DNA from 3 places in the Thiorhodovibrio litoralis genome. Region 2 is predicted to be linked to each of the others. Evidence: predicted binding sites of a transcription regulator. Region 2 holds the regulator's gene; each other region holds the start of a gene.

Region 1 (3,275 bases), 1.8 Mb from region 2:
GCCGACGGCACCATCGCCGGAGGACCCGGGCGCACCCATTATCTTGACCATGGCGACAGCCGTCTCGTTGTTGACGGCGGTGATGAACGGATTATCGACTTCGGTGGTGCGGATACCTATCAGTTGCCGCCAGAGCTGACGCGCGATGTCACCCTGATCGATAACCAGGTCAGCAGGATTGAGCTGCCCGAGGATACGGCAATCAGCAGTGCGCACTTCCTCGCCGATGGACTCGCAATGACGATTCAGGACCATACCGTCACCCTGCTCGGTGCACCGCAGACCTTCATGTACATGCTCGGCGAGGCGGAGCTGGACTACACAGAGCTGGCCGAGGTTCTCGGTCCCGACAGGGCTAACACGGACGCGCTAAACGTTGCGGCTTCTTTCGCCTCCAACATCGACTGGGACATATTGCCATTGTAAAAGCGGCGGCGGCACGTCTGCCCGAGCCATGCTTGGCGGAGTGCCGCACCGGCTCAGCCCAGGAGTCGATCATGAACAGCGGCATCTATTCGCTGGTTTATCAAGAACTCGCGTGCAAGAGGGTGCCTGATGATTCCAGATCGTCAGCGGCAGGCCTTTTTCGTCGTCACGCTGTTCTGGGCGCTGCTCGGCGCCATTGGTGGCTTGCCCTTCGCACTCGGGCTGCATTTGCAATTCACCGATGCGGTGTTCGAGTCCATTTCCGGCTTTACCACCACCGGCGCTACGGTCATGAGCGACATCGATGCCTTGCCGGCGTCGATCCTCTATCACCGCCAGCAAATCCAGTGGCTCGGTGGCATGGGCATGATCGTGCTGGCCGTCGCGATTCTGCCGCTCATGGGCGTGGGCGGCAGCCAGCTCTATCGCGCCGAGTCCTCCGGAGTCGCCAAGTTCGAGAAGCTCACGCCGCGCATTGCTGAAACGGCGCGCTCGCTGTGGGGTCTTTCTTTCGGCCTGACGCTGGCCTGCGCGCTTGCTTTTTGGGCCGCGGGCATGAGTTTGTTCGATGCCGTCGGTCATGCCTTCGCCACTGTGGCCACCGGAGGCTTCTCCACTCATGATGCTTGACCAGCACCGGCTTTGGCACCGCGACCTTCGGCGAATGGCTGCGGCATATTCCACTCACCCTGGTTATCCTGTCTTTCATCGGCGGCTGCATCGGCTTTTCACCCTGCTGATTCTGTTTCTGCCCGCCTATTGGCGCGGGTGATTCGATCATTCCCTGCGAGCAGTGCTCAAAGCACTTCGCCTGTCTCCTCTTTTGGGCTCATTGAAGATCACATCCGCAGAGGCGGCGTTTTTCAGCTGCCGACCGGCCGGGATGCCGCCTGGGTCGCGGGTCTAAGACGACCCCAGGCTCGACAGCCGGTTTCGACAAAAATGTCGAGCGCCTGCGCGCTTTGTCGAAATCTGAGGCCGGGACATGGCGCCGCAGCGCGCTATGGCGCTGATCCGACGTTGGCATCCTTTGTGCTGTATGCCAAGTACGTTCTCGATACTGAGCGCCACTAAACAAGGAGTCTGATATGCAACATCGTCGTTTTCTCACTACTCTGGGTCTGTCCGTTGCGTTGGTTACCACGCCGCTGTGGGCTGGAATGGGCGCTGGTGGTCAGGGAGCCGGCCACGGAGCTGGACAGGGAGGCGGCCCCGGTGCTGGCGCTGGCTTGGGGGACTGCGATCCCACGACCTGCCTGGCGGCCTTGCCCTATGAAGACGTCGATGCGATCGAAGAGTCGCACCTGGTGTTTATGCGCGAAGAGGAAAAGATGGCGCGCGATCTCTATCTCACCTTTGCCGAGCTCTGGGGCTTGCCGCAATTCGCTAATGTTGCGCTAGCCGAGCAGCAGCACATGGAGTCGGTGAAGTTGCTGATGGACAAATACGCCATCGTTGATCCGATTGTTCAGGATGAGCGCGGTGTTTTCACCAACCCCGATCTGCAAGCGCTCTATAACGACCTGCTCAGTCAGGGACAGGCGAGCGCGACAGAAGCACTGCGGGTGGCGGCGCTGGTCGAGGAAGTCGATATCGCCGATCTGGATTCCGCGCTGGCCGAGATCGACAACCAGGATCTGACCCAGATGTTCAGCAACTTGCAGCGCGGCTCACGCAATCATCTGCGCGCCTTTGCCGGCGCCATCGAGGCACTCGGCACCGCCTACACGGCCCAGTGGCTTGACCAGGAAAGCGTCAATGCGATCCTCGATACTCCGATGGAGCGCGGTGGCCAAGGTGCCGGCCAGGGTCAAGGCCAAGGAGCCGGTCAAGGCCAAGGTGGCGGCGGTCAAGGCCAGGGCGCTGGCCAGGGCATGGGCGCAGGTCCTGGACGCGGCGATTTCTAAACCTCTGAACCTCTGAACCCAAGCCCACAGAGAGTTGAGCGCCGCGCGATCGCATCCAATCGCGCGGCCCCTGCTCAGGGCCGCTGAAGCCCAAACTTCCCCATCTTGTAACGCAGCACCCGCTCGCTGATACCCAATTCCTCAGCGGCGCGGGTCTGCACCCCGTCAGCGCGCTCAAGGGCGGCTTTCAGCAGCTCGCGCTCCAGGCCATCCAGGCGTTCCTGCAAAGATCCCGCAGCACCTGACGCCGCTTCACGGACCTCGCTCGGCAGGTCGGCAGGTCGCAACACCGGCCCGCGTGCGAGGGTCAGCGCCCGCTGCAACAGGTGTTCGAGTTCGCGCACATTGCCGGGATAGTCGTACTTGATCAGGCGGTCGAGAGTCTCCGGCGCCAGGCGCACCGGCGCGCCGCCATGCCGAGTGATGATGTGATCAATCAGCGCTGGGATATCCTCGCGCCGATGGCGCAGCGGCGGTAGCTCGATCTCCAGCACATTGAGGCGAAAGTACAGATCCTCGCGGAAGCGTCCAGCCGCCACCTCGGCGCGCAGATCGCGGTTGGTCGCCGCCAGCACCCGCGCATCCACGCCGACGTCGCGCTCGCCGCCAACTCGGCTGATGCGCTTCTCTTGCAGGGCGCGCAGCAGCTTGGCCTGCAGCGGCAGCGCCAGTTCGCCGACCTCATCAAGAAACAACACCCCGCCGGTGGCCAGCTCGAAGTGCCCGCGATGCTGTTTGGCCGCGCCCGTGAAGGCGCCCTTTTCGTGCCCGAACAGTTCGCTCTCAAACAGGGTTTCTGGAATGGCCGCGCAGTTAAGCTCAACAAAGGGCGCCGCCGCTCTCGGACTCAGGGCGTGAATCAGTCGTGCGATCACTTCCTTGCCGGTGCCGGTCTCGCCGCGAATCAGTACATTCAGATCGCTCACAGCCATGCGCCGCGCG
Region 2 (3,275 bases):
AGAAGCGCCAGCAGCGCGTCGGGCCCCTCAGCGTCGCGCAGCTTCTGTCGCAGCTGGTCCTGGTTGAATAGCGCGGCAAGGTCGGCCAGCAGCTGCAGATGCATTTCGTTGGCCGTCTCGGGGACCAGCAGCGCGAAGGCCAGGTCGACCGGCTGGTCGTCAATGGCATCGAAGGGAACCGGCTCGCGCATTTGGACGAAGGCGCCAATGGCGTCCGTCACTTCCGCCACCCGCGCGTGCGGCAGGGCGACGCCGTGCCCGAGCCCGGTGCTGCCGAGGCGCTCGCGCTCGAGCAGGCGGTCGAAGACGGACTCGCGGCTGAGCTCAGGCAATTCGCCGACCAGCAGTTCAGCCAGGGTCTCGAGCAGGCGCTTTTTGCTGCTGATACTGGCCGCGCCGAGCACCCGGTGTTCGACGATGAGTTGTGGGGGGAACATGGTTGGTGGCTCTCCCGTGGGAAACAAAAACCGGAGCCGGCATGACCGGCTCCGGTATGAATCAGCTAGAGACTCGAGTGATTTGCGTGCGTGATGCGATGAGTCTCTTGGCTTGGGTTAAGTCTCCGCCGGGTCCTCGCCGGGCGCGGGCTCGCTGGTGGCCGCGAGTTCGGCACTGGCGGCTTTGGCTCCCGGCGCGCGATGACTCTGGCGCTTTTCCTTGTATTTGATCACCTGACGGTCGAGTTTGTCGATCAGTCCGTCAATGGCGGCGTACATGTCTTCGTGCGTGGCGTCGGCAAAAACACTGGCGCCATTGATGAGCAGCGTGGCTTCCGCCTTTTGGCGGAGCTTCTCGACGGTCAGTATGACGTGCGCGTTGATGACATGGTCGAAATGGCGCTCCAGGCGGGAAAATTTATTATCGACATAGTCCTTAAGCGGCTCGGTGATGTCGATATGATGACCTGTGAGCTTGATTTGCATAGATTGTCTCTCCTGGATGATCGAACGCAACGATGGCGGCTACGCCAGCCCTGGGGGATTTCATCACAAAGGAAGCCCTTAGTGAAAATCGCGGTTAGTGAAAACTCCGGTTAGTGAAAATGCCGGTTAGTGAAATCCCCGGGCGGTCAGGCGAGGCGCTTACGCTCGTTTGAGGGCGGTATGCCCATGGCTTCGCGGTATTTGGCGACTGTCCGCCGCGCCACCTTGATGCCTTGATCAGATAAAACATCCGCGATTTTGTTGTCGCTCAGAGGCTTGTTGGGCGTCTCGGCAGCGACCAGTTTGCGGATGAAGGCTCTGATGGCGGTGGACGAACATTCGCCTCCTGAAGTCGTGTTGACATGGCTTGAGAAAAAATACTTAAACTCGAGAGTGCCCCTCGGTGTGTGCATGTATTTCTGCGTGGTGACGCGCGAGACGGTGGATTCGTGCAGCTCGAGTGTCTCGGCGATATCGCGCAACACCAACGGACGCATGGCTTCTTCGCCGAAGTCGAAGAAGTCCTGCTGCAGCTCGACAATTTTGCTCGCGACGCGCAGCACGGTGTCGTTGCGGCTGAGCAGGCTTTTGATGAACCACTGGGCTTCCTGTAGGTGGGATTTCATGCACTGGTTGTCGGCTGCCTTGTCGGCACGACGAATGAGCTGGCGGTAGCTCTCGTTGACGCGGATTCTCGGTGTGGTGTCCGGATTAAGCTCCACTGTCCAACGGCCGTTGCGCCGACGCACGAGTACGTCTGGCTTAATGTACTCGGGGCGCACCTCGGTCACGGCGGAGCCGGGGCGCGGGTTGAGCGAGCGGATCAGACTCAGTGCCCTGGCGAGGTCGTCGTCGCCAAGTTTGGTGCTGCGTCGCATGCTGTCGAGGTCGTTGCGCGCCAAGGCGTCAAAATGGTGCTCGCAGATGGCCAGGGCATGGTCGCGCTGCGGCTGGACGTCAGTGAGCTGACGCAGTTGCAGAATCAGGCACTCGCGCAGATCGCGCGCGGCGATTCCGGCAGGGTCGAAGGACTGAATACGATGCAGCACGGCATCGATCTCGTCGCGCTCCAGATCGGGGTCGTTGAGAATGTCTGGCAGTTCATCGAGGTCGAGACGCAGATAACCATCGGCGTCGATGGCGTCGATCAATGCCTCGGCAACGGCTCGGTCGCGTTCCCCGAAACGGGTCAGGTTGAGCTGCCAGTCGATGTGATCGTGCAGCGTCTGCGGGCGAGAGCGCTGCGCGAAGAGATCGAAGTCATTGCCGTCGCTGCCGTTGTTGCTTGGCGCGCTGCCGCTTGCTGTGTAGCTGTCGAAGGTATCGGCCCACTGACTGTCGGTCGGCAGCTCGGCCGGCATGTCATCGCGCTCAGGGCGCAGGGAGTCGTCGATGCGGGCGTCCTCGATCTGCCGTTCAATGTCACGCGCGGAGATGTCCTCAAGGCCCGTGCCCTGGTCGCCGAGGCTTTGCTCTGGCGGATCATCGTCAGCGCTCTCGAGCATCAGGTTGGATTCAAGCGCCTGCTGGATTTCCTGCTGCAGGTCCAGGGTGGAGAGTTGCAGAAGCTTGATGGCCTGCTGCAGCTGCGGCGTCATCGTCAGCTGCTGGCCGAGGCGCAGTTGAATGGTCTGCTTCATCGCGACGCTTTCGGTCAGACTCCGGCGTGATCAGGCATGAAGAGAAGGGTTCTCGCAGCGAATGAAACTTGCATAGGCATTCTTGATTGTAGCTGATCTTTTCCGCCTCGACGCAAGCTGGGGAGCGCGATCGGCTTTTGTCAGCGCCACGACCGTGGTGGCCTGGGGGCGAATGTGTTCGTGGGAAACGTTAGCAGCGCAACAGCGTCGGCTTACAGGCGGAAATGCTCTCCGAGGTAAACCGTGCGAACCTGGGTGTTGGCAAGCAACTCGGAGGGCGCGCCCTCGGCGATGACTTGGCCGTCGCTGATGATGTATGCGCGATCGCAGATGTCGAGCGTCTCGCGGACATTATGGTCGGTCACCAGCACCCCGATGCCGCGCTCGCGCAGATGAGTAATGATCTTCTTGATATCGACCACGGCGATGGGGTCGACACCGGCGAAGGGTTCGTCAAGCAGCATGATCTTCGGCTCGACCGCCAGGGCGCGGGCGATTTCGAGCCGTCGGCGCTCGCCGCCGGACAGACTCAGCGCCATGGATTCGGCGATATGCGCGATGCCGAGCTCGTCGAGCAGCGCCTCGCACAGCTGCCGGCGCTGGCGCTCGTCGAGTTCCGGGCGGGTCTCGAGCACGGCCATCAGGTTGTCGGTGGCGCTCAGCTTGCGAAATACCGAGGGCTCCTGGGCCAGGTAGCTCAGGCCGCGCCGGG
Region 3 (3,275 bases), 110 kb from region 2:
GGCTGCCAGTCGATGACCACGCCGGCGGCGAGCAGGCGGTCGGTTTCGAGCTCCAGCACATGGCGCAGGAGCTCGTTGATGTTGACCAGCACGCCGGCCTCGAGAGATTCCGTCGGCAAAGCGGCGCGGAGCGTGGCCAGCGCTGTTTCGCTGGCGGTGCTGATCTGGCGCAAATTATCGACAAAGATCGCCAGCTCGCCGTCTTTATCGCTGAACATGGCCGTGGCGGCGCGGATCAGGTTTAACGGCTGCTCGATTTGGTAAATGGCCGCGCCCAAAGCCTCGCGCACGCCTTCAGTCAGTTGTTGCTCGGCCAGTCGGGCACGCAAATGCTCAAGATGGGCGCGGTCAATTTCGCGCCGGCGCGCAGTGACCTCGTTCGCAAGCAACAAAAGCCGGTGCTCGCCCTGATCGGCGGCACCAAAATAGCCGCGCGCGCTCGCGTCGGATTCGTTCACCGCCACCCCCGAACAAGAGAACCAGCGCAGGGCGCTGCCGCCGGGCGGCATCAGGCTGATCTCGACATCCTTGAAGCCCTCCCCCTCGAGCACGCGCTCGAGCGGATCGAACCCGGCCTGTTCGATCAGCGCCTGGCGCAACCAATTAACGGGCTCTTCGCTACGCAGGTCGCCGAGGAGCTTTTTATACTCCATATTGTCGAGCAGAATTCGTCCCTCGGCATCGAGCAAGACCACCAGTACGGGCGCGGCATTCAGCACCGCTTCAATGCGGGTCTTCTGCGCGCGCAGGTCCACCTCAAGGCGATGCTCGCGGCTCACATCGCGCTGCATGCCGAGGAAGAAGCGAATCCGCCCACCAGCGTCGAGCACCGGGGAGATGGTCAGCTCGGCGAGATAGTCCCCGCCAGCCTTGGTGCGATTAACCAGAATACCACGCCACGTTTGCTTGTCTTGAATGGCGCGCCACAGTTGCCGGTAGATAGTGCTTGGCGTGGCGTTGTTTGACAGGATGGATTCATTGCGACCGATGACCTCGTCACGGCGATAACCGGTGAGCTGCTCGAAGGCCGCGTTGACATAGAGGATGTCCGCCTTGTCATCGGTGATGGAGATGGCCACCGGCGCTTGTTCAACCGCCTCTAAATACACCCGAGGCGGCAGCGGCGAGTCGGCATCGTTCTTGGCGAATTCTTGTGCAGCCACGGGGGTCTCCTCTTGGGTCAGCGTGCCTCGAGTCGCGTCTTGATCTCAGTCGAAGCGTTCAGCCACAGCTTAAAGCAGAAATTGCGCCAGCGTCGAGCAGCCTGCCACGGGGGTCTTTGTCGCAAAGGCGACAAGGGGCTCGCGCAAAGCGCGGGTCGGCTGTGGCGTCCCTGACAATGCTCCGCGCGACCAACCGTCTGTGATAACGCAAGATTGCGCTGAGCGCGCCAATCCCCGCATTCCCACACCCTTGGCACCGGCTTTGCTTGGGTACCCGGAACTGCTTCCCTGAGCCGCTTCGCAATCGCCGCTTTCGCCTGCCATGTCCGATGCTCTGCTGCTAATCCTCGGTACCGCGCTGGTCAACAACGTGGTGCTGGTTAAATTTCTGGGTCTGTGCCCCTTTATGGGCGTGTCCAACAAGCTCGACAGCGCGCTGGGGATGGGCCTTGCGACCACCTTTGTGCTGACCCTGGCTGGCGCGGCGAGCTGGCTGCTGGAGCACTGGCTGCTGCAACCACTGGACCTGGCATTCCTGCGCATTCTCACTTTCATCCTGGCCATCGCCGCCGTGGTGCAGTTTACCGAGATGGCAGTGCGCAAGATGTCTCCCGCGCTCTATCAGGTACTGGGCATTTTCCTACCGCTGATCACCACCAACTGCGCGGTGCTCGGCGTGGCCCTGCTGAATGTGCAGGAAGCGCACGGATTCGCCGAGAGCCTGCTCTATGGCTTCGGCTCCGCGCTTGGTTTCACCCTGGTGATGGTGCTCTTCGCCGGCCTGCGCGAGCGCCTGGCGCTGGCACAGGTACCGGATGCTTTCGCCGGCACGCCGATCGCTTTCGTGGTGGCGGGCCTGCTGTCGCTGGCCTTCATGGGCTTTGCGGGGTTGGCATGATCAGCGCAATCCTTAGTCTGACCGCACTTGGCCTGGGCCTTGGCACCCTGCTCGGCATTGCCGACCGCTTCTTGCGCGTGCAGGGCAACCCGCTTGAGGGCGAAGTGGAGGCGCTGCTGCCCGGCTCTCAATGCGGCCAATGCGGTTATCCAGGCTGCACACCGGCGGCCGCCGCCATTGCGGCTGGAGCAGCCCCCGTCACCTGCTGTCCGCCTGGCGGGCGGGCCTTGGCGGAGGCGCTGGCTGAGAAGCTCGGCGTCTCGCTCGACGCATCCGCGGTGACCGAATCCGAGCCCAGGGTGGCCTTTATTCATGAGCGCTCCTGCATCGGCTGCACCAAGTGCATGAAGCGCTGCCCAACCGATGCCATCATGGGTGCGAAGGACATGATCCACGCCATCTTCGCCGATGCCTGCACCGGCTGCGAGTTGTGCTTCGATGTCTGCCCGACCGAGTGCATCGAGATGCGCCCGATCGGGCAGACACCGCAGAGCTGGTATTGGCCACTGCCGGGCAAGCGCTCTGGCGCCGATGCGCCAGGGACAGACTTGGGTGCGATTACCGACCCAGCCGGCACGCCCGCCATGGCCACGGCCAACACCAGCGGGGGCTCCGTCTGATGCGCTTGTTTCGTATTCGCGGGGGGGTGCATCCGCAGGATCGCAAGAGCCTGTCGGCCGAGCGCCCGATCGAGCCGCTGCCACTGCCGCAGTTGCTGCATATCCCGCTGCAGCAGCACATCGGCGCGGCCGCCAATCCCATTGTTGAGCGCCGCCAGCAGGTTGCCAAGGGCGAGTTGATCGCGCGCGCTCAGGGGCCGGTATCGGCTCCCATCCATGCGCCCACCTCGGGGCGCATCGCCGGCATCGGGCTCTATCCCGCCAATCACCCCTCGGGCTTGTCAGTGCGCACCATCTCTTTGCAGCCCGACGGCGAGGACCGCTGGGCCGCGGGCAGCGAAGAACTTGTGGGCGTTGCCGACCCTTTCGCCCTCGAGCCCGAGGAGATCGCCAAGCGCGTCGCCGCCGCCGGGGTAGTCGGCATGGGTGGCGCCACCTTTCCGGCGGCGGTCAAGCTCAATCTGCGCAACCGCTACGACTTGCATACCCTGGTAATCAATGGCGCCGAATGCGAGCCCTACCTGACCTGCGATGATCGGCTGATGCGCGAGCAGGCTGCCGCCATTGTCGATGGCGCGCGCATCATGGCCCACG

What was found. The regulator sigma-54, encoded in region 2, starts transcription at its own class of promoters, with help from an activator protein. The targets are predictions, from matches to a motif close to TGGCANGNTNCNTGCTT.
Region 1: the regulator sigma-54 is predicted to act here: its motif matches at 1,448-1,464, upstream of Thiosp_RS04675 (DUF2202 domain-containing protein).
Region 3: the regulator sigma-54 is predicted to act here: its motif matches at 1,415-1,431, upstream of rsxA (electron transport complex subunit RsxA).

What each region holds. Positions count from the first base shown of each region.
Region 1 covers NZ_CP121473.1:1,050,863-1,054,137, reverse strand. Annotated here, with positions in the region: gene Thiosp_RS04685 (hypothetical protein) at 1-426, shown strand, start outside; partial or broken gene Thiosp_RS04680 (TrkH family potassium uptake protein) at 556-1,053, shown strand; gene Thiosp_RS04675 (DUF2202 domain-containing protein) at 1,515-2,333, shown strand; gene Thiosp_RS04670 (sigma-54-dependent transcriptional regulator) at 2,408-3,275, opposite strand, start outside.
Region 2 covers NZ_CP121473.1:4,707,651-4,710,925, reverse strand. Annotated here, with positions in the region: gene Thiosp_RS21480 (PTS sugar transporter subunit IIA) at 1-437, opposite strand, end outside; gene hpf (ribosome hibernation-promoting factor, HPF/YfiA family) at 555-923, opposite strand; gene Thiosp_RS21470 (RNA polymerase factor sigma-54) at 1,070-2,563, opposite strand; gene lptB (LPS export ABC transporter ATP-binding protein) at 2,776-3,275, opposite strand, start outside.
Region 3 covers NZ_CP121473.1:4,601,978-4,605,252, forward strand. Annotated here, with positions in the region: gene nifL (nitrogen fixation negative regulator NifL) at 1-1,163, opposite strand, end outside; gene rsxA (electron transport complex subunit RsxA) at 1,486-2,061, shown strand; gene rsxB (electron transport complex subunit RsxB) at 2,058-2,681, shown strand; gene rsxC (electron transport complex subunit RsxC) at 2,681-3,275, shown strand, end outside.